DNA from 4 places in the Lysinibacillus sp. NPDC096418 genome. Region 2 is predicted to be linked to each of the others. Evidence: riboswitches for the same ligand, from Rfam matches in the RefSeq annotation. Region 2 holds a riboswitch; each other region holds the start of a gene.
The links. A riboswitch is a leader RNA that binds a small molecule or an ion and turns the genes downstream of it on or off. The one in region 2 is predicted to bind cobalamin.
Positions count from the first base shown of each region.

Region 1 (5,561 bases), on a different contig from region 2:
ACGAGATACGTCTACAGCGTTGCCCACACCAGCAGTCACCATGACAAACACACTGCCAAAATCGGTTTTATATTCGTTCAAAGCGACAAGACTTGTTGAAACAGCTGTCAGCATCACTACTGTTCCCGTTGAAGAAAAATGCTTCCTTTGTAAAAACTCAGCTACTTCCTGCTTTACATCATTAATAATGTAATCACCTGGCACTGACCGATTTAAAAAGCACTCATACCAACCTATACCCGGGTTATGAACAGCTGAAGATACTGTTTTAAGCGGAATCTCTGACTTCATCTGTATAAATCCGTCTACTACTGAGAAATTATCATCCGTAATAATTGCTCGATGTTGATCCTTAGTCGCTGCAGGCATCATCGTAATTTGCGGTTTTGGAATTTCCGGATGTGCATACGTCGTTACTCTCGCATGGTAGACTTCCTCAATTTGCGAAGCAATTAACACTTCATGTGGCGCACCAATCGCTCGCATTTGTCCGTTCTCCATTAATAATAACTCATCACAGTACAGTGACGCCAAGTTCATATCATGCAATACCATAACTACTGTTAATCCACATTCAACTGCTTCTTTACGTACCATATCTAAAATTTGTCGTTGATGAGCAATATCTAAATGGTTTGTCGGCTCATCCAATAATAAAACTTCTGCTGTTTGGGCTAATGCTTGCGCCACAAAAACACGTTGCTGTTCACCACCCGATAAAAATTCCATCGGCGTATCCTCATAGCGCATTACACCCGTTTGCACCATTGCATGTTGTACGGCTTGCTCATCTTTGTCTGACCAGCTCGAGAAAAAACCAGTTTGATGTGGATATCTACCAAGTGAAACTGCCTCACGCACCGTATTCGAAAAAGCATTTGCATGAAGTTGGGGCAGTACCGCCATTTTCTTCGCTAATGAACGTGCATTATAAGATTTTATATTTTTTCCATCTAATAAAATCGAGCCACTAGCTGCAGGCAAAATACCACTCATCACTTTTAGCAAAGTCGATTTCCCACTTCCATTGGGACCTAAAATACCAAGCACTCTACCCTTTTCAACGGTAAAACTTACATCTTTAACAATGGGTACGCCACCATAACCTCCTGATAGCTGTTCAACCTTAATCATGCACGTACCCCCTTACTTCTTCTTTGTTTATAGAAAATGTATGAGAAGACGGGTGCTCCGATAAATGCGGTAATGACACCAATTGGAAGCTCACGTGGCATAATAATAGTACGTGCTACTAAATCACAAATAATTAGTAACGTTGCACCATTTAAAAACGATAAAGGTAATAAATGACGATGATCTGAACCCCAAATCATACGCGTCATGTGTGGAACCACGAGTCCGACAAAGCCGATTGTACCTGATACCGCAACAGCTGCACCTGTTAACATTGAGCCACCTGCTAATATTAGATACTTACTTCGTTTCACATTCACACCTAAATGTTTTGCTCGCTCTTCACCATACAATAACGCATTTAATTCTCGCCTTTGCGTCCATAGCATAACTGAGCCAATCACAACAAACGGCGCAATCATTTGCACATACGGCCAGCCTCGCATGGACACAGATCCAAGCAACCAGCCAATAATTTGGCGTAATTCTTCACCCGTTAACGCGACCATTAACGAAATTAGTGAGCCTAGAAACGAACTAAAAATAACCCCAGTTAAAATAAGCGTCTCCATTTTCAGCGAACGATCGATAAGCCTTGCAAAGCTCATAACAGCTACCATCGTAACGACCGCACCAATCATACTGAACGTCGGTAACGTGTAAATACCCACAACTGGAATGGAAAGTCCGAAAAATAGCGTCATGACTGCTCCCACCGATGCGCCTGAAGAAACCCCTAATGTATAAGGATCAGCAAGTGGATTTTTTAATAGCCCTTGGAATGCCGCCCCTGCAATCGCAAGTGATGCACCGACAAGCCCTGCTAGAACCACACGCGGCATACGAATCTTCCATAGAATATTCGCTGCTGTTTCATCTGCAGCCTTATTCCATAGCACCTCTAATGGAATGTTGGCTGAACCTATTGATACACCACACCATATGCTGACGATTAAGAGTGTAATCGTCAGCATATAGGCAAAGAATGTTTTACTCACTCGAATTCCCCATCCAATTGTGCATTAGTCTGCTCATTTGTTGTCGCTTCTTTCATATTATATGCGGTCAATTCTATTTCCCTATAATTGTCCAATACTGAATCCTCCTAGAATATGCATTTATTGCCCTATTTCCGTGGTTTGTCGATGGACTTTAATATTGATCGCCCACATTTTCAAATTTATCGACATCCACCTTACAAAACATAAAAAAGCCCTCATCAGAAAACAACGAGGGGCGATGCTTGCACGATATTACGGTCGCAAAAAATCACCACCCTATCCTCGTAGGCTGTTACGTGTTGATCTATAAAGGCAGGTCTCCTGGCTCGTGCTACAAACGCTTTTTCATGCCTTCCCGAAAAATTTTCAGTGGCATCGGTTGAAAAAACTCACACTTACAGTGGCGGGACCGCACCGGAATTACACCGATTTCCCTTTTCACTTTATCCTTGGCAGATAAAGAACCTTTATCATTTTATTCAATCTTTTCTTATTATACATGAAAATAGAATTATACAACGATAAAAAAATAGGGACTCTACAACAGAGCCCCCATACACTAAACAATATATGCAAAATATTGGACAGTTTTCATTGGCCCGCCCAATTCACGTAACTCCCAGGTATCCTCTAAATAGATATCTGCTAACTTTTCATACTTACCGCCATACCTTACTGCCCATTCAACCGCTACTACACTTTCATAAAGATGCGCCATTTTTTGTGCAACTTGTTTAGCTTCAAATGTTTTCATTGCATCATCAAGTTTACTAAATTTGTTCAATTGAACAGTCAGTTTCTCAAGTTGACTATGAACTATTTCAACTAATTGATTCGTTTCAAGCTTTTCTAGGCGTTTCAACATCGTATTGATAAACACCTCATGCGCATTAAATTTATCTACTAGACGAATTAACTCTAACGCTAAAATATTCGCCGTTCCTTCCCAAACCGTTAGCACTTGAGCATCTCGCAATAAACGAGGTGTAACAAAATCCTCAATATAGCCATTCCCGCCATGTAACTCAATAGCTTCACTTGCATAATGCACCGCTTGCTCTGCGGTTTCTTTTTTCATAATGGCAATATTCAAACGATTCATGATCACATCTTGTTCGCATCCTTTGCCACTTGTCACAGTATCGTACAATTGAATCAAATCAAACACTGTAGCAACTTCTACGTGTAACTTCGCCGCAAACTTCCCTAATGAATCCTGAACCATTGGATATTGTATTAAAGGCTGACCAAACGCATGGCGATTCGTTACATAATGCTTCGCTTCCAAAAAACCTCGACGCATAATCCCAATCGACGCAACTGCATTACAAATACGCGATAAATTTAGCGCCTCCAGCATATAATAAATACCTTTATTCGGCTCGCCAACTATATAAGCAATTGCTCCATCGAACTCAACCTCACCTGATGGTACTGCTTTAACGCCTAGTTTATCCTTTAAACGGCGAATGCGTAAATGATTAACTGCGCCATCCTCACTACGCCAAGGTACCGCAAATAAAGTTAAACCTTTCGATCCTTTTGGAGCATCTTCCATGCGTGCTAATACCATTGCTACTCCACACATACCAGCATTGGAAGCAAAATACTTTTCGCCATATAAACGATAACTTCCACCGTCCTGCACAGCTTTCACCACATTTGCACCGACATCAGACCCTCCCTGCCGCTCCGTTAAAAACGTCGCACCCTCATAAAGTTCTGTATCACCAGTTGCACATACATGCGATAAAAATCGTTCTTTCACCTCATCATTCGCATAATGATCGAGTAAATAAGCTGTTGCCATCGTTAATGTTACAGGACAATAAAATCCAGGCTCTGCATGTGACAACAAATAACCTTGTGCAAAGCTATACACATAATTCCCTTTTCTACCTAGCTGCGGAATATCCTTATGCACATAACCAACAATTCCTGTATTGTATGTTTCTTCAATCGTTTTTTTATACCCCTCATTCACCCAAACCTCTGACACTTCTTCGCCATACTGGTCATAACGTTGTAAACGAGGCTCACCCTCACGATCTGTATGCTTGGCTCGCACATCAATATCACCTGCACAAAGTTCACCAAAATCCGTTAATTCACGCTTTGCATATGTTAAAAACTCTTCATCTAGCATCGTTTCTAATAGTTTATGCAATGTCTCATCATTCGTAAAAAAATTAGTTGTTCGTGCTACTTCCTGCTGTAATACTTTCATGCTAGCTCACCTCTTGTCCCTTCAACGACTGTTTTAAAATTTTGCCCGCTGCATTTCGAGGAAGTGCTTCCACACATTCAAAAATACGTGGAATTTTATGTTTCGCTAAATGCTCCCCTAGGTAAGCTACAAGCACCTCTTCATTAACATCTACCTTCGAAGCATAGACAGCCTTCACCGTCTCTCCCCACTGTGGATGCGGCACACCGATAACCGCTACCTCAAAAACACCTTCATAGCTTAATAGACAATCTTCAATTTCTTTCGGATAAATATTCACCCCGCCTGAAATAATAACGTCCTTTTTACGATCTACAATCCAAATATAGCCGTCTTCATCAAAACGAGCTAAATCACCAGTGCGTATCCACCCGTCTATAAACGCAACCTTTGTCGCTTCTTCGTCCTTGTAATAGCCCATCATATTTCCTTCACCATACAATACGATTTCACCAATCTCACCGACTAGCACATCTCCACCATTCTCATTAACAATTCTGAGCTCTGTACCAAACGGGGCACGATTACCAATGCTCCCTGCTTTCTGCGTATGCTCCTGCCCAAACAGTATTGCCCCACTTGGCCCCGCCTCGGTTAAGCCGTAAACACAAGTTAAGTTATCTGTTTGGAGTGCATTTTGAATAAAACGAACTTCTTTTTGAGATAATGGCGCACCACCGTAAACCCACCATTTCATCGACGTCAAATCAGCTGTTTGCAACCTTGGCATTTGGGCCGTTAATAAGTACGCTACTGGCGCACCAAAGAAATGCGTCGTCTTTTCCTGCTCGATCATGTCAATGAATAAGTCAGGTGTAAACGTAGGTGTTAATACATTTGTTGATCCGACTAACATGCCCGCCATAAAAAACAAATGCAATGGTGCTGAATGTGTTAACGGCATCATTAATAGTATGCGACTTTCCGGTTTTACTTCCATTTCAATCGCAATCATTTGTGCCACTGCTAAAATATTTCGATAAATAAAGAGCACACCCTTTGGCTTACCTGTCGTACCTGATGTATATAAAATTGTAGAAGCATCATCCTCATTCAATTGACAATCAATTGTTTCTGAACACGCCTCTTGAATAAGTGCATCATAACTAAGCCATCCATCCTGGACTTGACCTGTTTTGATTTTGATTGGTACTGTCAATATACTTTCGACTGATGAAAAAATAGCTTCATGAGCAATA
Region 1 covers NZ_JBIWEY010000040.1:15,446-21,006, forward strand. The annotation lists gene ACIQZG_RS21080 (adenosylcobinamide amidohydrolase) at 1-1,134, opposite strand, end outside; gene ACIQZG_RS21085 (FecCD family ABC transporter permease) at 1,131-2,108, opposite strand; cobalamin riboswitch at 2,430-2,619, opposite strand; gene ACIQZG_RS21090 (acyl-CoA dehydrogenase family protein) at 2,695-4,362, opposite strand; gene ACIQZG_RS21095 (class I adenylate-forming enzyme family protein) at 4,364-5,561, opposite strand, start outside.
Region 1: it holds a riboswitch for cobalamin, as region 2 does, so the genes downstream of both, ACIQZG_RS21085 (FecCD family ABC transporter permease) here and nikA (nickel ABC transporter substrate-binding protein) in region 2, are expected to answer to the same signal.

Region 2 (5,561 bases):
TTTTGGAGCTCTTCTAGTACACTCGTTCGAATAGACTGAGTAAACAAGCCAATGACAGGTAAAGCTAATGCCACCGTTGGCAATACAATATGCAAAAGAGTTCCCTTACCATTTGTCGGAAAAATACTAAGCTTCAAACTAAATATGTATAAAAGTATAAATCCAAGCCAAAAAGTTGGAATCGATACACTAATAATAGAAAAAAAGCGAACGATTTTATCAATAAATGAATTCTTATAAAGTGCGCTTACAACTCCTAGTGGAATACTCAAACAGACAATCAATATAAATGCAGCGAACGCCAACTCCATTGTAGCTGGTAGTTTCGCGAAAATTTCATGCCCTACAGGTAATTTACTGACAAAGGAAGTACCAAAATCTAGCTGTACCACTCCTTTCAACCATATAAAGAATTGAATAAGCATAGGTTTATCCGTACCAAGTTCTTCGCGCAATGCTTGAATTGCTTCAGGTGTAGGAGCAATTCGTGACATTCTAAGAATGACTTCTGCGGGCTCCACAGGTACAAAGCGAACAAATATAAAAGTAATCATCGATACCCCCACTAAGACAAATGGCAAAGTAAGGATGCGTTTCAGACAAAAGAGCCATGTAGATTCGTATATAGTAGTCACTTCCTAAAACGTCGTATTGAAAAATAAGGGCTGCTCAAAAAGAAAAATAGTATGCTGAGCGTATCTATTTTTTTGATATACAGTCAAAAATCTGCGTAGACTCCTACGGGAACTTAATTTGCGAAGAAAGCGTGAGTGAAACGTAGCGGTAGGAGCACGCACAAGCCGTAAGACGCAACAAACTGCGCTTAGCACGGGTTGCGACTTACGCTGTGACCTTGGGATTTTTACAATGTAGAAAGCAAGTTGTCTTGCTTAAGGGACTTATTTGCAATACCACTTTTCACTTCTACTTCTCCAAATCTATTTGAGCAAAAGGAATATCATATTCCGATGCACGAGGAGAGAAATCTTTCACATAGTCATGATAAATAACATTATTTGTTTCATATGAGATTGGATAGAATAATGCTTGGTCATGGAATATTGTCAAAATGTCTGTATATAATTGCACACGTTCTTCTTCATCTGTACCAATTAGTAATTGCTGAATTTTTTCATCAATTGCTGCTGCGTTTGGTAACCCTAATTTCGCTTCATACACTACACTTGAATTCGGTGTAGCTGATTCATTTGCAAAGCTATGCGGATCTGTTGGTGGGCCATTTGTACGCCAGAAATTAATGTCGGCTTGATCATCCATCATTTTTTGAAGACCTACCATTACATCAGCACCTTCTAGATTCAATTGCACACCGATTTTCGCCAATTCACCCTGCATTAATTCTGCCATTGGTTTTTGAACCGCATCTGTTGCGATATAAATTAAATCTAATTCAAGCTTCTCTCCATTTTTCGAGCGTACTTTTTCGCCCGCTTTTAATACCCAACCCGCTTCATCCAATATTTGCGTTGCTTTTTCTTGATCGTATATAATTGGCGTTAACTCAATATTGGCATATGGAATGGCATCCCAAAATAATGTATTGGCTACTTTTTCAGTACCATGTGTAATGCTTTCTACCATTTGCTCTTTATTAATTGCATATTGTAATGCTTGACGCACTTCCAATTCTGCTAAAGGACCTGATTGTGTATTGAATAATAAAGCACGTGTCGATAATGGTTCTGAAATAGCCGTCTTATATTTGCCGCTATCTTTCAAGAATGTATAATTATCTAAGCTAATAATCCCACGTCCATAAATCAAGTCTAATTCTTTATTTTCAAATGCTAGTGAAATAGACTCCGAATCAGGAATAATCTTTACCTTTACTTGATCTACTTCCGGCTTTTCACCCCAATAATGTTCGTTGCGGCTGAAAAGTGCGTACTCGTCTTTTTTATATTCCGTTAATACCCAAGGGCCTGTACCAATTGGTGCTTGAATGTCTTTGTATGTTGCATCACCTTCTGGGAAGCCTTTATCCCCTAAAAAGCGGAATGGACGAACAAAAGCTAATTCATTGAGCACTGGATAGTATGGTTCATCTAATTGTAAACGAACTGTATAGTCATCCTCTTTCACAACTTCCACGATATGATTGACCATCCCCATCCAAGAATGCATTTCACGGTCAGCTAATACTGCATTAAAATTACGCACAACATTATCTGCGTTAAATGCAGTACCATCTGAATACTGTACGCCTTCTCTTAAATGAAATACATATGCTGTTTTGTCAGGCGATATATCCCAACTTTCTGCTAACGCAGGCGAAATAGTGCCATCATCGTTATACGTTACTAATGATTCATAGACCATTGCTTGTGCAGTCAATTGGTTTGGTAAATATGTATGGGGATTTAGCGGTCCTACATCTAATGGCCAGCCTATTGTTAACATTTTCTGTTCATTGCCTGCTTTTTTTGGTGTTGCTGAACTATTGTCATTAGCGCTTGAACAACCCGCTACTATTACCATCAGCAATACTAACATTATTGGTAAAATACTCTTTTTCAATGTCATTGTCATTTCTCCCTGTCTTTGTTCTAGGTTCATTAAAACCCACTAAAAAAAGCTAATGCTATCTCACCATCAAAAAAATTATTACAAAATAGAAAAATACGCATAAAAAAATCCCTATTCATGTTGAATAAGGACAGAAAAACCCACTATTAAAAAGCTCTCTATCCATCTCCCTATCTTTCGTAGATCTTTAATGAATCTTATTACAAGTAGGCATTCTGGCTCATGAATCAACATTTTGTTTCACCTTCCCAAGTACATACTCAGTGGCATTCAAAACAAAACTCCTCATTTACAGCTGCGGGACAGCATGGGATTTACACCCATTTTCCTTTTAATTATTTGATATACAATCTTTATCAAACAAACTTGTAATGACCGATATTAAATTAGTAACAAACATAACATGGTAAAATAACATAGTCAATTATATTTTCTGAATATAATAAATTAAACTACTTCTTTCTGTAATCGTCTTGACTATTTTTGTTCTTTCATCATTGCCTCTGTAAAGGCATTTGATTGACCTTTTGGAATACTCAACGTTTCCCATTCTTCCCCTTTAAGTTGCTTGCCAATGTAAACAATTTGTCCAACATGCATTGCATAATGGGCCACTTGTCGCTCAATCGCCTCAATCACTGTATGCTGCGCTCCTCGAATCTTTACGACTTTCAGTAAATCTTCTTCAGTTAATCCACGTAATGTGTCAATGAAAACTTGCCATCCTTTTTCCCAAACCGCTATTAGCTCTTCTTTTAAAGTGAAGCTATCAAAGAATTCATCATCACGATTTCTTGTTGGCTTTTCCCCATCCGTCGTTAAAAAATCTGTCCACCTAGACACCATATTACCGCTCATATGTTTGATAATGACAGCAATACTATTGGAATCCTCGTTGTAAGACCAGTGCAATTGATCATGTGCCAACTGTGCAAACGTTCTATCACCTAATTCTTTGATAGCCTGAAATCTTTCTTGAATCACACCTAAGTATATCTGCCCTATGTTCATCTATAATTCCTCCCTTAATTTGGATGGTTGTACTACTAAATCTCTGCCGAAAATACTATTCTTTATAAAAATATATTCATAAATTAAAAAGCTAGTACTACAAAAATAGTACTAGCTTGCTCTTATAAGTTTTCTTCAATATATGTTTCTATATCGACAGCGATTGTATCGATTGGTACCTCAGATGGGTCGTCTGATTGACCTCTATATTGTTTTACAAGTACACCGTCTTTATCTACTAAGAAAAATGTCACCGCATGCATGACCTGGTCAGTTTTAGGATCATCTTTCACAATCAATTTTGTTGATTTCGCTGCAAACTGTTCGATGTATTTTTGCGAATACCCTGTCAATAGATTCCACTTCGATTCATCTGGCGCATTATAGGGACTTAAATAATCTGCTAATACTTCTGGTGTATCTACATCTGGATCTACAGAGAAGGCCACAATATTATAATCTTCAATACCCTTTTCCACGAGCTTTTCTTGAACTTGTGTCATATTAAATGTCATTGGCGGACATACATCAACACAATTCGTGAAAATATACATACCTAACCACGGTTTACCTTTTAAACTCTCAAGCGAAACAGTTTCATTTCGTTGATTGATATGCTCAAATTCTTGCATTTCATAATTATAGTCCGCTTTAAACTTCACATTGCCACATGCACTAAGCACAGCCGAAACTGCAAGCAGCATCACTAATCCTACTACCTTTACCTTCATCCCTACTCACTCCCTAACTTACACTAACTCCATCTTACCCGAATAATGTAAGCGATGACAAGTTTTCCGCGTGACAGCTTTCGTACATATTTGTGAAGTCTAGCTTCACTTTAACGCCAAAAGAACATCGTGAATTGCATCTAGTTTTACTTCCACTCGATGTAGCAAATAAAACGACACCAAAATTGGAAAGCCTATATCTGATACCATATTCAGCATCTGTTCCATAAACGGTACCCCCCTTTTTAAAAATGGTCCTTGCAGCATTCACCACAAAGACCACTTTCGGATTTACACAATATCTAATTCAAATGGTGAAACTTGTCGATCAACAATTCGAGCGCCTTTCATGCCTACAAAAGCACCAGCTTGTACTTCAAATACATTTGCAGTGATAATTGTTTCCATCGCTTGCTGAATCTCTTCTGCCGTCACATCTTGCCTAGGCGCATCGATGGAAATTGTCGAAGTCTTTCCTTCCGTTGTTTCAAACTGCAATTCTAATACTTGTGCCATTTTTCGCACCTCCTCTTTTTTCTATCATTAATCAGCCCTTACGATAAATCTGTTGTTTCTTGCTTTGTCACACTATCAAGTGGATGAGAAGATAGACTAGCGATTGCTGATGCTATCGCTAGTAAATTTTCTGCAGTATGCGAGCTATTTAAGTTACGGTACGACTTTGTAACGAAAATCGGCTCACTTTTGTCGTTCAGACCTGTAATATACTTTAAGCGCAATGTTGCGCCTAAAAACATTGAGTTTGCCATATGCGTCCCCCCTTTCTACACAATATATACGATTGACTTGTCAAAAAAGGGACAATTAGGATGAATTTTTTTTCACTAGCTTCTATAATAGAGGGAGAGAGAATGTAAAGAGGTGAACGGTTTGTTAGATGGTTGGTTTCTATGGTTTATCTTATTTTGGGTAGCCGTACTAATTTCGTTAATGGGGATTGGCGGATTTTTCATGTTCCGCAAGTTTTTAAAAGCGCTACCAAAACAGGATGGTAAATCAGATTTAGATTGGCAAGAATTTTACTTAGATAAAACAATTCATTTATGGGGACAACCTGAAAAGGAATTATTGTATGAATTAGTCAGCCCTGTACCTGAGTTATTTAGACAAGTCGCAAAAGAGAAAATCGCTGGAAAGATTGGGGAGCTTGCTCTTGAGGAAAAAGCACCTGCAATCAATCATGATTTAATTATTCGTGGCTATATTCAAGCTACACCTAAGCGAGATCATAAATTTTTACGTAAAAAATTA
Region 2 covers NZ_JBIWEY010000030.1:19,427-24,987, reverse strand. The annotation lists gene nikB (nickel ABC transporter permease) at 1-635, opposite strand, end outside; gene nikA (nickel ABC transporter substrate-binding protein) at 925-2,544, opposite strand; cobalamin riboswitch at 2,736-2,932, opposite strand; gene ACIQZG_RS18495 (DUF1572 family protein) at 3,025-3,558, opposite strand; gene ACIQZG_RS18490 (SCO family protein) at 3,681-4,289, opposite strand; gene ACIQZG_RS18485 (YvrJ family protein) at 4,395-4,517, opposite strand; gene ACIQZG_RS18480 (DUF2922 domain-containing protein) at 4,581-4,805, opposite strand; gene ACIQZG_RS18475 (DUF1659 domain-containing protein) at 4,844-5,059, opposite strand; gene ACIQZG_RS18470 (DUF2621 domain-containing protein) at 5,181-5,561, shown strand, end outside.

Region 3 (5,561 bases), on a different contig from region 2:
TTCGGTATATTGGGAAATTTGCCCCTGCATCTGTAGCCACATATCAGTTAGCTTTGAAATATAATAAGGTGCTTGTTTAGAAATGGAAATAATTTGCGACATTAATTGTGTAATAGTAAAGTAACACATAACAGCAATAAATGCGGCACTTACTATATAAATAACAGCGACAGCTATTTTTCGTGACATTTTCCATTTACGTTTGAAAAACATGACAATAGGCTCTAACAAAAAGGCGGTAATTCCGGCTAAAATAATGGGAACCGAGACAGGTACAATGAAGTATCCCGCAATAATTAAACCGATAATGACAAGTGTTAGGAACAATGTTTTTCTTGAAATTGTTTTATTCAAAAAACTCACCTGCTTATAAAATTTTAAAAAATTGATGATTTATTAAGTGTAACATAAATTTTTTACGAAATTATGGCGTTCTGAAAGAAATAAAGGTAGGGATGGATAATGGAAAAAGATATATTACAACTTTTTAGTAATTTAACAGAGCATGACCGTGATATTCAATATGAAACTTTTGAAGAGTTAATGAAAATTGTAAAAGAACCTGTAGATTGGACGTATTCGGTCTGGGAACAGCTTATCAAGGCACTTACATATAAAAATGGGCATGTACGCGCACAGTCAGCACAGCTTTTATGTGCACTTGCGGCAAAAAGTGATCCAGAAGAACGGGTATTAGAAGACTTTATGAAAATTTGGGCTGTAACTTATGATGAAAACACTGTTACGGCAAGACATACACTGCAATCGATTTGGCGTATCGGATTAGGTGGACAGGTACAAAGGGATTTAGTTGTTTCGCGTTTAGCGAATCGATTCCACACATGTGTCGATGAAAAACATCCGACACTTATTCGTTATGATATCATAGTATCCTTAAAAAATTTATTTGATGCAACAAATGATATAAAGATATTGAATATTGCCCAGGATTTAATTGAGAAAGAGCAGGATACCAAATACAAAAGGAAATACAAGACAGCCCTTCGTTAAATGTCGAGGATGGCTGTTTTTCTATAGGCGCAAATGTTTTATTGATATAGTATACGGTAGGTTTAAGGCACGAGCTACTAAATCGGTGATCCAATATAAATTAATGATTATTTTAAGTTCGTAGTGCAGTTGTTTCGTGCGAAAAAACTGGGATTTTGTAGATTAGGGGAAATAGTGCTGGGTTATGTGAGTATTCGTAACCTTTCAACTATTAAAGGGCGTTAATTTATGATAAACTGCTTAACAAGTGAATAATTCTTGCAGAATAAAGGTGCTAACTATTAGCATAATCGGGAATTCGGTGAAAAACCGGAGCTGTTTCCGCAACTGTAAGTACAGAAGATATAAGAGAGAAACCACTGTCGATAGAAGAAAAATGCTTCTAGTGGATGGGAAGGTTCTTATTATTTCGCTACATAATCTTTGTAGTGAAGCTGTACAAGCCAGGAGACCGACCTTTATTTGAGCGTATAAGTACTCTTCGGAAGATAAGAGGATATACGGCAAATACATATTGAGCGTTATAGAGCGTGATCAATTATGCTATTTTCGTCGTTCCTTTTCGAAGGGGAGCGGCTTTTTTTATACCTATTTTTACTGGTATATAGCATTCCAGACGCACTATTAATGCGCGAATGAACTTATCGAAATGTATAGGGTCTTATAGCAGCAAGAACATTCTTATAGTAGAAGGGAGGGTCTAGATTTGAAAAAAGATGCACGCTATTCCAGTTATCCATTTATGCGTGAGAAAGTAACAACTGTTGACTTTGAAATACGTACCGACTGCTTAACAACTCATGTAGGAGTGGCGCTTGTAGCTGTCAAAAAAGAAGAAGTGGATGTAGTAAAAGAAGACCTGCTTGAAATTTTACCTATGGCTTATCATGTTAATGGATCAGTACGAGGGAAATTAGCGGTTACTGATGAGGATTTAGCTTGGCTAAGTAATCGCTATGATTTCTATGTGAGCCATGTCAAAGAAGAAATTCAAAGCTTTGTTTTACCGCAGGGTACGGAGGCAGCAGCGGCATTACACTTATGTCGTAGCGAGGCAAAAAAGTCATATCGTTCACTTCATAAAGTTTCTGAGGAACGAGAAGTACCAGAAATTCTATTTAATTATTTAGGTTTACTAGCCAACGTATTTTTTGTTATGGCTGTTTACATGAATCGACAAGCAGGCATTGTAGAAATTCCATTTATAAGTAAGTCTTACCCAATGAAAAAGAAAAAGGAGAATGTCTAAATTGAAAAAGATAGTTAAATTCCAATGGCTTTCAGTATTAATGCTTGCATTTTTACTTGTAGGCTGTGGCACAGCAGATGAAAAGGCGAAAGAGGATACATCAAAACAAGGTGCACAAACTGAAGAGTTAGGCTATAAAGTGAAGGATGACCGCGGTGAAGAAATAGCATTTGATGCCGTACCAGAAACAGTGATTTCATTAGCACCTAGTAACACGGAAATATTATTTGCATTAGGTGTAGGCGATAAGATTGTTGGCGCAACTGATTATGATACATATCCAGCCGAAGCGTTAGAAATTGAGCGTGTTTCGGATTCGATGGTATTTAACAGTGAGCGTATTTTAGGTTTGAATCCGGATGTAGTTATTGCTTATACAGTTGGTGAAAAAGATGCGCTAAAGGTACTTGAAGATGCTGGTGTAAAAGTGTTTGTTATTCAATCAGCAACATCTTTTGAAGACGTTTACGGTGACATCGAGCAACTTGCAAAAGTAATGGGTGTTGAAGATAAAGGTAAACAGTTAAACAAAGAGATTAAAGAGAAAATTGCTGTTGTTGAAGCAAAAGTAAAAGACGTGGAAACACCAAAAAATGTATATTACGAAGTTAGTTCACCACCTAACATTTTTACCCTTGGAGATGACACATTCCAACAAGATATTTTAGATGCAGCTAAAGTAAACAACGTATTTGGCGATCAAAAAGGTTGGATACAAGTTTCGGAAGAAGAAATCATTACGAAAAACCCTGAAGTTATATTAGTACCAAGTATAGGTGATAAAGATGTAGTAGGGGGAATTTTAGGTCGTAACGGCTGGAACACGGTACAAGCTGTTCAAAATAAACAAGTATTCTCATTAGATGAAGATACATTATCTCGTCCAGGTCCACGCATTGGTGAAGCAGTTGAGCTAGTAGCAAAAGCTGTATACCCTGAATTATTTCAATAAGTAAATGTTGTAGGAAGTCGTCTCATTTTATGAGGCGGCTTTTTACTGCTGAAATTGGTATTCTATCTTTTAATTTTATAAAATAGAGGTAAAGGTAATGGCTAAATCAAAGGAGGCGTAATGGATGAGACAATTTGACATGAAAGTTATTCCGTTTGAGGCAGTCTATAATTTCCGTGATATGGGTGGCTATAAGACAAGAGATGGGCGATTTGTAAAGGAAGGCTTGTTTTATCGCTCAGCAGCACTTGGTAAGATGACAGCGGCAGATAAGGAGCGTTTTGAAGCGTTAGGGATTAAAACGATTTTTGATTACCGGGACGACCATGAAGCCCAAAGTAATCCGAATCCGGAATTTTCTAATACTAAGTATATACAAATTCCAGCGAAGGGCAATCATGCTTTTGAAATGCCAACAAATGCTGAAAAAACAATGGGGCGACAAAACTTCTACAAAGTTGTCAATTCAGATATGTTCCGAGATTTTTATGCACAGATGCCATTTAATAATGCTTCATTTAAGAAATTAATGGCGACGATTCAACAACCCGAAAACTTAGGCCTCGTTCATCATTGTGCAGTAGGAAAAGATCGCACAGGGATTGGTGGTGCATTGATTTTATTAGCACTTGATGTACCTGAAGCGACAATTATGCAGGATTATTTAGATACCAATATTCATCTCCGCCCAATGGTAGAACGTATGAAACAAGTTATTCAACAGGATTTTAATGATAAAGAATTACAGCAATTTCACGCGCTAATGTCTGCTAAAGAAGATTATTTACAAGCAGCATTTAATGAGATGGATATACGCTATGGCTCAAAGGAGATATTTTTAGAACAAGAATTTAATCTGACAAAAGACAAACGTGAGCAGTTACAGGCATATTGCTTGCGCTAGATATATTCCTTCCCTCGGAAATGAGGGAGGGGATATTTTTTTGGAAGAAATATGTTAAGATACAGTATGTTTTTATTCATTACAGGAAGAAGTGACGTAAGTTGACTGATGCAGTCATGAAGAAAAAAGGAGATGGACAGTTAAGTTTATTTCACTTAACATGGCCCATTTTCTTAGAAGTATTTTTATTTATGTTAATGGGGCTAGCAGATACGTTTATGCTTAGTGCCTTATCAGATGATGCTGTCTCTGGTGTCGGAGCAGCAAATCAATATATTCATATTGCAATTTTAATCCTTGAAGTTGTCGGAAATGGGGCCGCGATAGTTGTGTCTCAGTATTTAGGTTCGAGGCGCTATCTTGAGGCAGCGAAGATTTCCGCGCTAGCGGTCACAATGAATGTAGCAGTCGGGTTGATTATGAGTATGGTATTCTTCTTGGGTTCTAGTCATTTAATGACGATGATGAATTTAAAAGGCGAAGTGCTTGCACATGCGCAAAGCTATTTAGTGATTATCGGTAGTTTCATATTTTTACAGGCAATCATTAATGCACTTGCGGCGGTTATTCGTGTGCATGGCTGGACGAAGCAGACGATGTACGTGTCACTAGGCATGAACATTTTGCACGTTGTGTTGAACTACGGTTTGATTTTCGGTAACTTAGGTTTACCAGAGCTAGGTGTACAAGGGGCGGCTATTTCTTCTGTTATTAGCCGGTCACTTGCCGTACTCGTATTTTTCTGGTTGCTCTATCGGGTCATGGAAGTACGTGTGAAGTTAGAATATTATTTCGCGTATTCAAAGGAATATGTGCGCAAAATTCTTAATATCGGCTTACCGTCAGCATTTGAGCAGATAATGTATCAGTTTTGCCAAATCATTTTCTTATACTATGCAACGTATTTAGGGGCAGAAACATTAGCGGCAAGACAGTATGCAATGAATATTTCAATGTTTACATACTTATTTTCCATTGCGATTGGTATGGGGACAGCGATAATTATTGGACGTTATGTAGGTGCTGGTAATAAGGATGAGGCATATCAGCAGCTTTGGTTAAGTGTGCGTGCAGCATTTATCTTTACAATTACAATGGTTCTAGTCGTGACGATTTTCAGGAAGCCACTAATCAGTATGTTTACCGACAATCCAGAGATTATCAAAATAGGGGCTTCTGTATTGGCACTTAGTATTTTACTTGAAACAGGGCGTACAATGAATATCGTCATTATTAACTCGCTACGAGCCTCAGGGGATGCAAGATTCCCTGTGAAAATCGGTTTTTTGTCGATGGTATGTATGAGTTTGCCACTCGGTTATTTCTTTGTCTTCGTGTTAGAATGGGGCTTAATAGGGATTTGGTTAGCCATTTCAGCAGATGAATGGTTGCGTGCAATTATCGTATACTTTAGATGGAAAAGTAGGAAATGGGAGCGATATGTA
Region 3 covers NZ_JBIWEY010000004.1:42,745-48,305, reverse strand. The annotation lists gene ytvI (sporulation integral membrane protein YtvI) at 1-363, opposite strand, end outside; gene ACIQZG_RS05815 (hypothetical protein) at 463-1,011, shown strand; cobalamin riboswitch at 1,264-1,485, shown strand; gene ACIQZG_RS05810 (hypothetical protein) at 1,718-2,260, shown strand; gene ACIQZG_RS05805 (ABC transporter substrate-binding protein) at 2,262-3,212, shown strand; gene ACIQZG_RS05800 (tyrosine-protein phosphatase) at 3,337-4,116, shown strand; gene ACIQZG_RS05795 (MATE family efflux transporter) at 4,233-5,561, shown strand, end outside.
Region 3: it holds a riboswitch for cobalamin, as region 2 does, so the genes downstream of both, ACIQZG_RS05810 (hypothetical protein) here and nikA (nickel ABC transporter substrate-binding protein) in region 2, are expected to answer to the same signal.

Region 4 (5,561 bases), on a different contig from region 2:
ATCTTTTTGGTACCTCTATACCTTCAAGCCGCTCATAAAGCGCTTCTGTTATCGCCGCTGCCTCCATCTTATCCCCATCACAAAAATCACATGCTTTCATCGACACAATAGGACCTTGCTGTGAAATGTATAAGCCTGCCTGTTCTAACTTCTGTCTCACCTCTGGAACATCAATTGTCGGGACGGATAGCAATATACTATAAGATGCAGAGTATTTAATCGCCCCATTCTCCCCGATTACTTCTGCAATTTTTTGAAATTGTACCGGTGTATAATGCTTATTAATAATACCAGGACTTACTGCAAGACGCGTAAATTCACCTACAGTGTTTAACTTTGCAAATGTTTTATCAGGAATATTATATTTGAATGCATTGATTGACATGGTCCCATCTCCCCTTATGAAAAAGGAGCCAGCATATCGCCAGCTCCAGGCCTTTATTAGAAATTATCTGGATAGAATCCTTGTGCTAAAATTTGAATGGCTTCAGCCGCACGAACCCCTTCTGATGCTGCCGAAAGTGGTAAAGTAACAAAACGCTCGTTCATCACTGCATCAGTCTCTTTTAACGCTGGATCATTTTTCAAGAAATTAATTTTTTCCTCTACGCTAGTAGACCCGTAGTCAATAACTACAATAACTTCAGGATTGCGCTCTACTGTGTCCTCTTTTGAAACAGTTGTCCAACCAGACTCAACATCACCGAAGATATTTTTACCACCTGCTACAGTGACAAGCTCATTCATGAAATTTTGCCCTGCGGTAGTAACATCTTGCTTTCCGTTGTCAAAAATAAGGACACGCAATTCTTCCTTTCCTTGTGGTAGCTTCGCTCGAATATCCTCTACTTCTTGTGACATTTGCACAATCAGTGCTTCCCCGCGCTCTTCTACTTCGAATATCTTCGCAATATTACGGATATCCGTGAAAATATCCTCTAATGAAGGATTAGTGGTGCTTGAAGATGTATGTAAATACGTGTGAATTCCTAGTGTCTCAAGCTCTTCTGGTGTACCTACACCCTTCTCACTAAATCCACTCTTCCAACCTGCATATAAAAAATCCGCTTCTGCATCAATCACCTGTTCTTTTGTAGGGTATTGCTCAGCCAAAACCGGAACTTGATCATAGGCCGCTTTTAAAGGTGCATAAATTTTATCATCTAAATACGCTGTTCCAACCATTGAATCTTCTAACCCTAATGCCAACATAATTTCTGTGACATGCTGATTTAAACTAATCGCTTTTTTAGGTGCTTCTGTATAAATCTGTGTCGTATCATTATTTTCAATCGTTACCTCTGTTGCTGCAGCTTGTGCTGGGTCCCACTGTTCATTTTCTGTTTCTGACTTCTGTGCTTTATCGTTCCCACAAGCTGCTAAAATACTTAACATTGCGATTGCAAGAATAAGCCACATGCTTTTAAATGTCTTCATGTCCTTTCCTCCTTTAATGATCAAAATTATATAGAAAGAAATCTATGATCCCTTTGCTAACTACAAGAATTGCTCTGGTATATAGAAAATATGTGGTTTTTTCGTAATGGGATGCACGCTAACCTCTGCATGTACGCCAAATACCTCTTTTAATATGGCAGGTGTTAATATATCTTGTGGTGTCCCATAAGCCATAATTTCTCCGTTTTGCATCACATAAATTTTGTCGCAGTAAGTCGCTGCAATATTTAAATCATGTAAGGCAACCACCACGGTAATCGGTAAACTCCGTATTAGGTCCATTAGCTGTAGCTGATGCTGAACATCCAAATGATTTGTTGGCTCATCTAATACCATTATCTTTGCCTGCTGTGCTAATGCCCTTGCGACAATAACACGTTTTTTTTCACCACCAGATAAGGAACTAAAATTACGTTCCGTTAAATGAACAATGCCAGCTTGGCGCATTGATTGTTCAATGATATCTCGATCCTCTTTCGTATCGCCTTCAATGAGTCGTTTATGTGGAGTGCGTCCCATAGCCACAAGATCCTTAACAGTAAAGTCAAATAGTACTGGTGTTTCCTGTCCTACAACTGCAAGTTGCTTGGCCATCTCCTTTGCGGATTGCTTGTAAATGTTTTCATTATATAAAAACACATCTCCGACTTGTGGTTTAAGCATTCTGTACATATTTTTTAATAACGTGGATTTCCCACTGCCATTTGGGCCAATTAAACCTACAAACTCTTGCTCATGGATATGCATCGATACATTTTTTAATATTTTCGCTTTTTGTACAGTGAAAGACAGATTTTGCGCAACGAATACCATTTAATCCCCCTCCCCGAATGAATAAGTTTGCCTACGGAGCATCCAAATAAAGAATGGACAACCACATAAAGCAGTAATAATCCCAATCGGCATTTCCTCTGGGGCAATGACAATACGCGCTACAGCGTCTGCCCATATTAAAAAGATCGCGCCAAGTAGTGCACTTACGGGTAAGACAAATTTATAATTAGAGCCAACAATCATACGTACAATATGTGGAATAATGAGACCTATAAAGCCAATTGCCCCACTAACTGCTACTAACACGCCCGTTAACAGAGAGATTAAGAGGATAAGGAGCAGTCGGAATTTTTCTATATTGACACCGAGTGTTACGGCTGATTCCTCACCTAGTAACAATAAATTCAAATGACGTGCGTGTAATCGTAAAATTAAATAGACAACAATAAATACGACGAACGGAATCGCTAAATTCGCCCACTTTGCACCAGCCAAGCTACCCATCATCCAATACATTACCGCCTTCAGACCACCCTCTTCTTTCGACATCATCAGCATAAAGTTCGTCATCGCTGATAACACGAGTGACACTGCAATACCTGCTAATAATAAACGAATAACTGAAATTCTTCCTTGTACTCGTGCTAGGAAAAACACGATTATCACGGCTACCGTCGCACCAATAAAGGCTGCAAATGACAGCGCATACATACCTAAATACGAAAAAGCACCAAGTAGTATAACAGACGTTGCTCCAACTGATGCACCCGAGGATATTCCTAAAATATACGGATCTGCAATCGAGTTACGAACTAGGGCTTGAATCGCTGCTCCCGAAATGGCAAGACCAGCCCCGACAATCATAGCTAGTAAGACTCTTGGTGTACGAATTTGCCAAATAATAATTTCTTGTGAGCGACTCCAGTCCGATTCAATGCCAAATAGATTGAAAGGCGCATGTGATAAAATTACACGCCACACCGTACTTGGTGTGATCGATACAGAGCCCACCATGACTGCTATCGTCATCGATACAAAGACGACACCAATCAGTATTACTAGGATTATGGCTATGTTTTTTGTTGTTTGATTCCTCAAAATGCTCTCCCCTCTTATAACAAAGGGCATAAAAAAAATCCCCTTGTCTACAAGAGGATGTCATAGTGAAATAATGGGTTTCTCTACCCTGTCACTACAACCATCCTCGTGGTTCTATGTAAATGTGTTGCTTTAATTGGCAGGTATCCTGGCTTAGGTTCATCGTCTATACGCCTTCCCATAACTTAGCTACAGTGGCATTGTGCATAGACTCCCCATTTACAGTTGCGGGACAGCATCGGAATTGCACCGATTTCCCTTTTAAGCAAATGTCCAAAGACATTTGCACCAATAAAAAACTTCATATTAAGTTATAAAATTTAGAATAGCAGAACTATTCTATTCTAGCAATCACACAAAATTATCCATTTTAGAATTTTCTTTGATATATAAGCACTACTTTATCATAAAGACTATTTATGTAACATGAAATCATTACTGATAATTTTCTGTTACAATAATAGTCAACGACGAATGAAATGAGGATTTTTATGTTAAAGACAATTGGCGTGCTCGCTCATGTCGATGCAGGTAAAACAACTTTCTCTGAACAGCTTCTTTATCATACGAATAGCATCCAAGCTAGGGGTCGTGTCGATCACCAAGATACATTTTTAGATAATCATGCAATCGAACGTGCGCGCGGAATTACTATTTTTGCCGAGCAAGGTCGCATGCAAATCGGAGATGATACATATACGCTTATCGATACCCCAGGTCACGTCGACTTTTCACCAGAAATGGAACGAGCTATACGTGTCATGGACTATGCAATTATTATCGTAAGCGCCGTTGAAGGAGTGCAAGGTCATACTGAAACGGTATGGCAACTTTTACGTCAATATCATGTACCGACGTTTTTCTTTATCAATAAAATTGATCGTGAAGGTGCAGATGTAAATGCAGTAATGGCGCAACTCCAAAAGGAATGTTCTGAGGACGTATTATTTATTAATGAGTCGCTTCGTTCGGACTATGTATCTAGCCAGATTACCGAATGGCTTGCGGAACGTGACGAATTGCTACTTGATTCTTTTCTTACTGAATCGCTGGATGCCTCTACTTGCCTTTCAAGCTTGCAAGCAATGATTAAAGGAGAACGAGCTTTCCCTTGCTTTATAGGATCGGCATTAAAAGATATTGGCATCAAGGAGTTTATAGCTCAACTTCCACTTCTATCTGCGACAAATTATGAAAAAGAAGCACCGTTTCAGGGCGAAGTATTTAAAATTCGTCATGACGGTCATCAACGTCTCACATTTATAAAAGCATTGCAAGGAACCTTACATGTTCGAGATGATTTTACGTTAGGAGTAGTTACAGAGAAGGTAACGGAAATTCGTATTTATAACGGTAATCGATTTGAAACTGTACAAGAAGTAAGTGCTGGGGAAATCTTTGCGGTGAAAGGACTAAGTCAGGCTCAAATTGGTGATGTCCTTGGTAGTTCAATAAATCCACAACCATTTGAGCTTGTACCGACATTACAGGCAAAGGTGCAATATGATGGAGGGCAACATATAAAAGATGTATTAAAAACCTTTCGTTTACTTGAAGCTGAAGAACCTACGTTACGAGTTATATGGAACGAAAAATTTCAAGAGATTCACGTGCATATTATGGGCGTCATTCAACTCGAGGTTCTTCGTGAAGTGCTAACTAACCGCTTTTCTCTAGTAATTACATTTGGTGAGCCTAAAATCCTATATTTAGAAACCATTGCGACGACTGTGACAGGCTACGGTCATTTTGAACCGTTAAAGCACTATGCCGAAGTACATTTATTGATGGAGCCAAACACGCGTGGAACTGGCATTACATTTGTCAATGCATGTCATGCCGATGATTTATCCGTTGGACATCAGCGACTCATTGAAAAACATCTATTTGAGCGCGAACATCATGGTTTATTAACAGGCTATCCTATTACAGATATTCGTTTTACTCTACTAACTGGACGTGCGCATAATAAACATACAGATGGTGGCGATTTTCGTGAAGCAACGTTCCGAGCGCTACGTCAAGGGCTCGAACAAGCTAAAAATGTATTGCTCGAACCATATTACCGCTTCAAACTTAAAGCACCGAACGATTTTATTGGGCGTATGATAACTGATGTTCAACAAGCAGCAGGAACTTTTGACGCACCTATTTTGACTGAGGAGCACGTTTTACTAACCGGCCGTGCCCCTGTAGCTACATTCATGAGCTACAGCACTAATTTTGCCGCT
Region 4 covers NZ_JBIWEY010000041.1:16,148-21,708, forward strand. The annotation lists gene ACIQZG_RS21275 (precorrin-3B methylase) at 1-385, opposite strand, end outside; gene ACIQZG_RS21280 (ABC transporter substrate-binding protein) at 442-1,437, opposite strand; gene ACIQZG_RS21285 (heme ABC transporter ATP-binding protein) at 1,498-2,271, opposite strand; gene ACIQZG_RS21290 (FecCD family ABC transporter permease) at 2,272-3,261, opposite strand; cobalamin riboswitch at 3,452-3,638, opposite strand; gene ACIQZG_RS21295 (GTP-binding protein) at 3,822-5,561, shown strand, end outside.
Region 4: it holds a riboswitch for cobalamin, as region 2 does, so the genes downstream of both, ACIQZG_RS21290 (FecCD family ABC transporter permease) here and nikA (nickel ABC transporter substrate-binding protein) in region 2, are expected to answer to the same signal.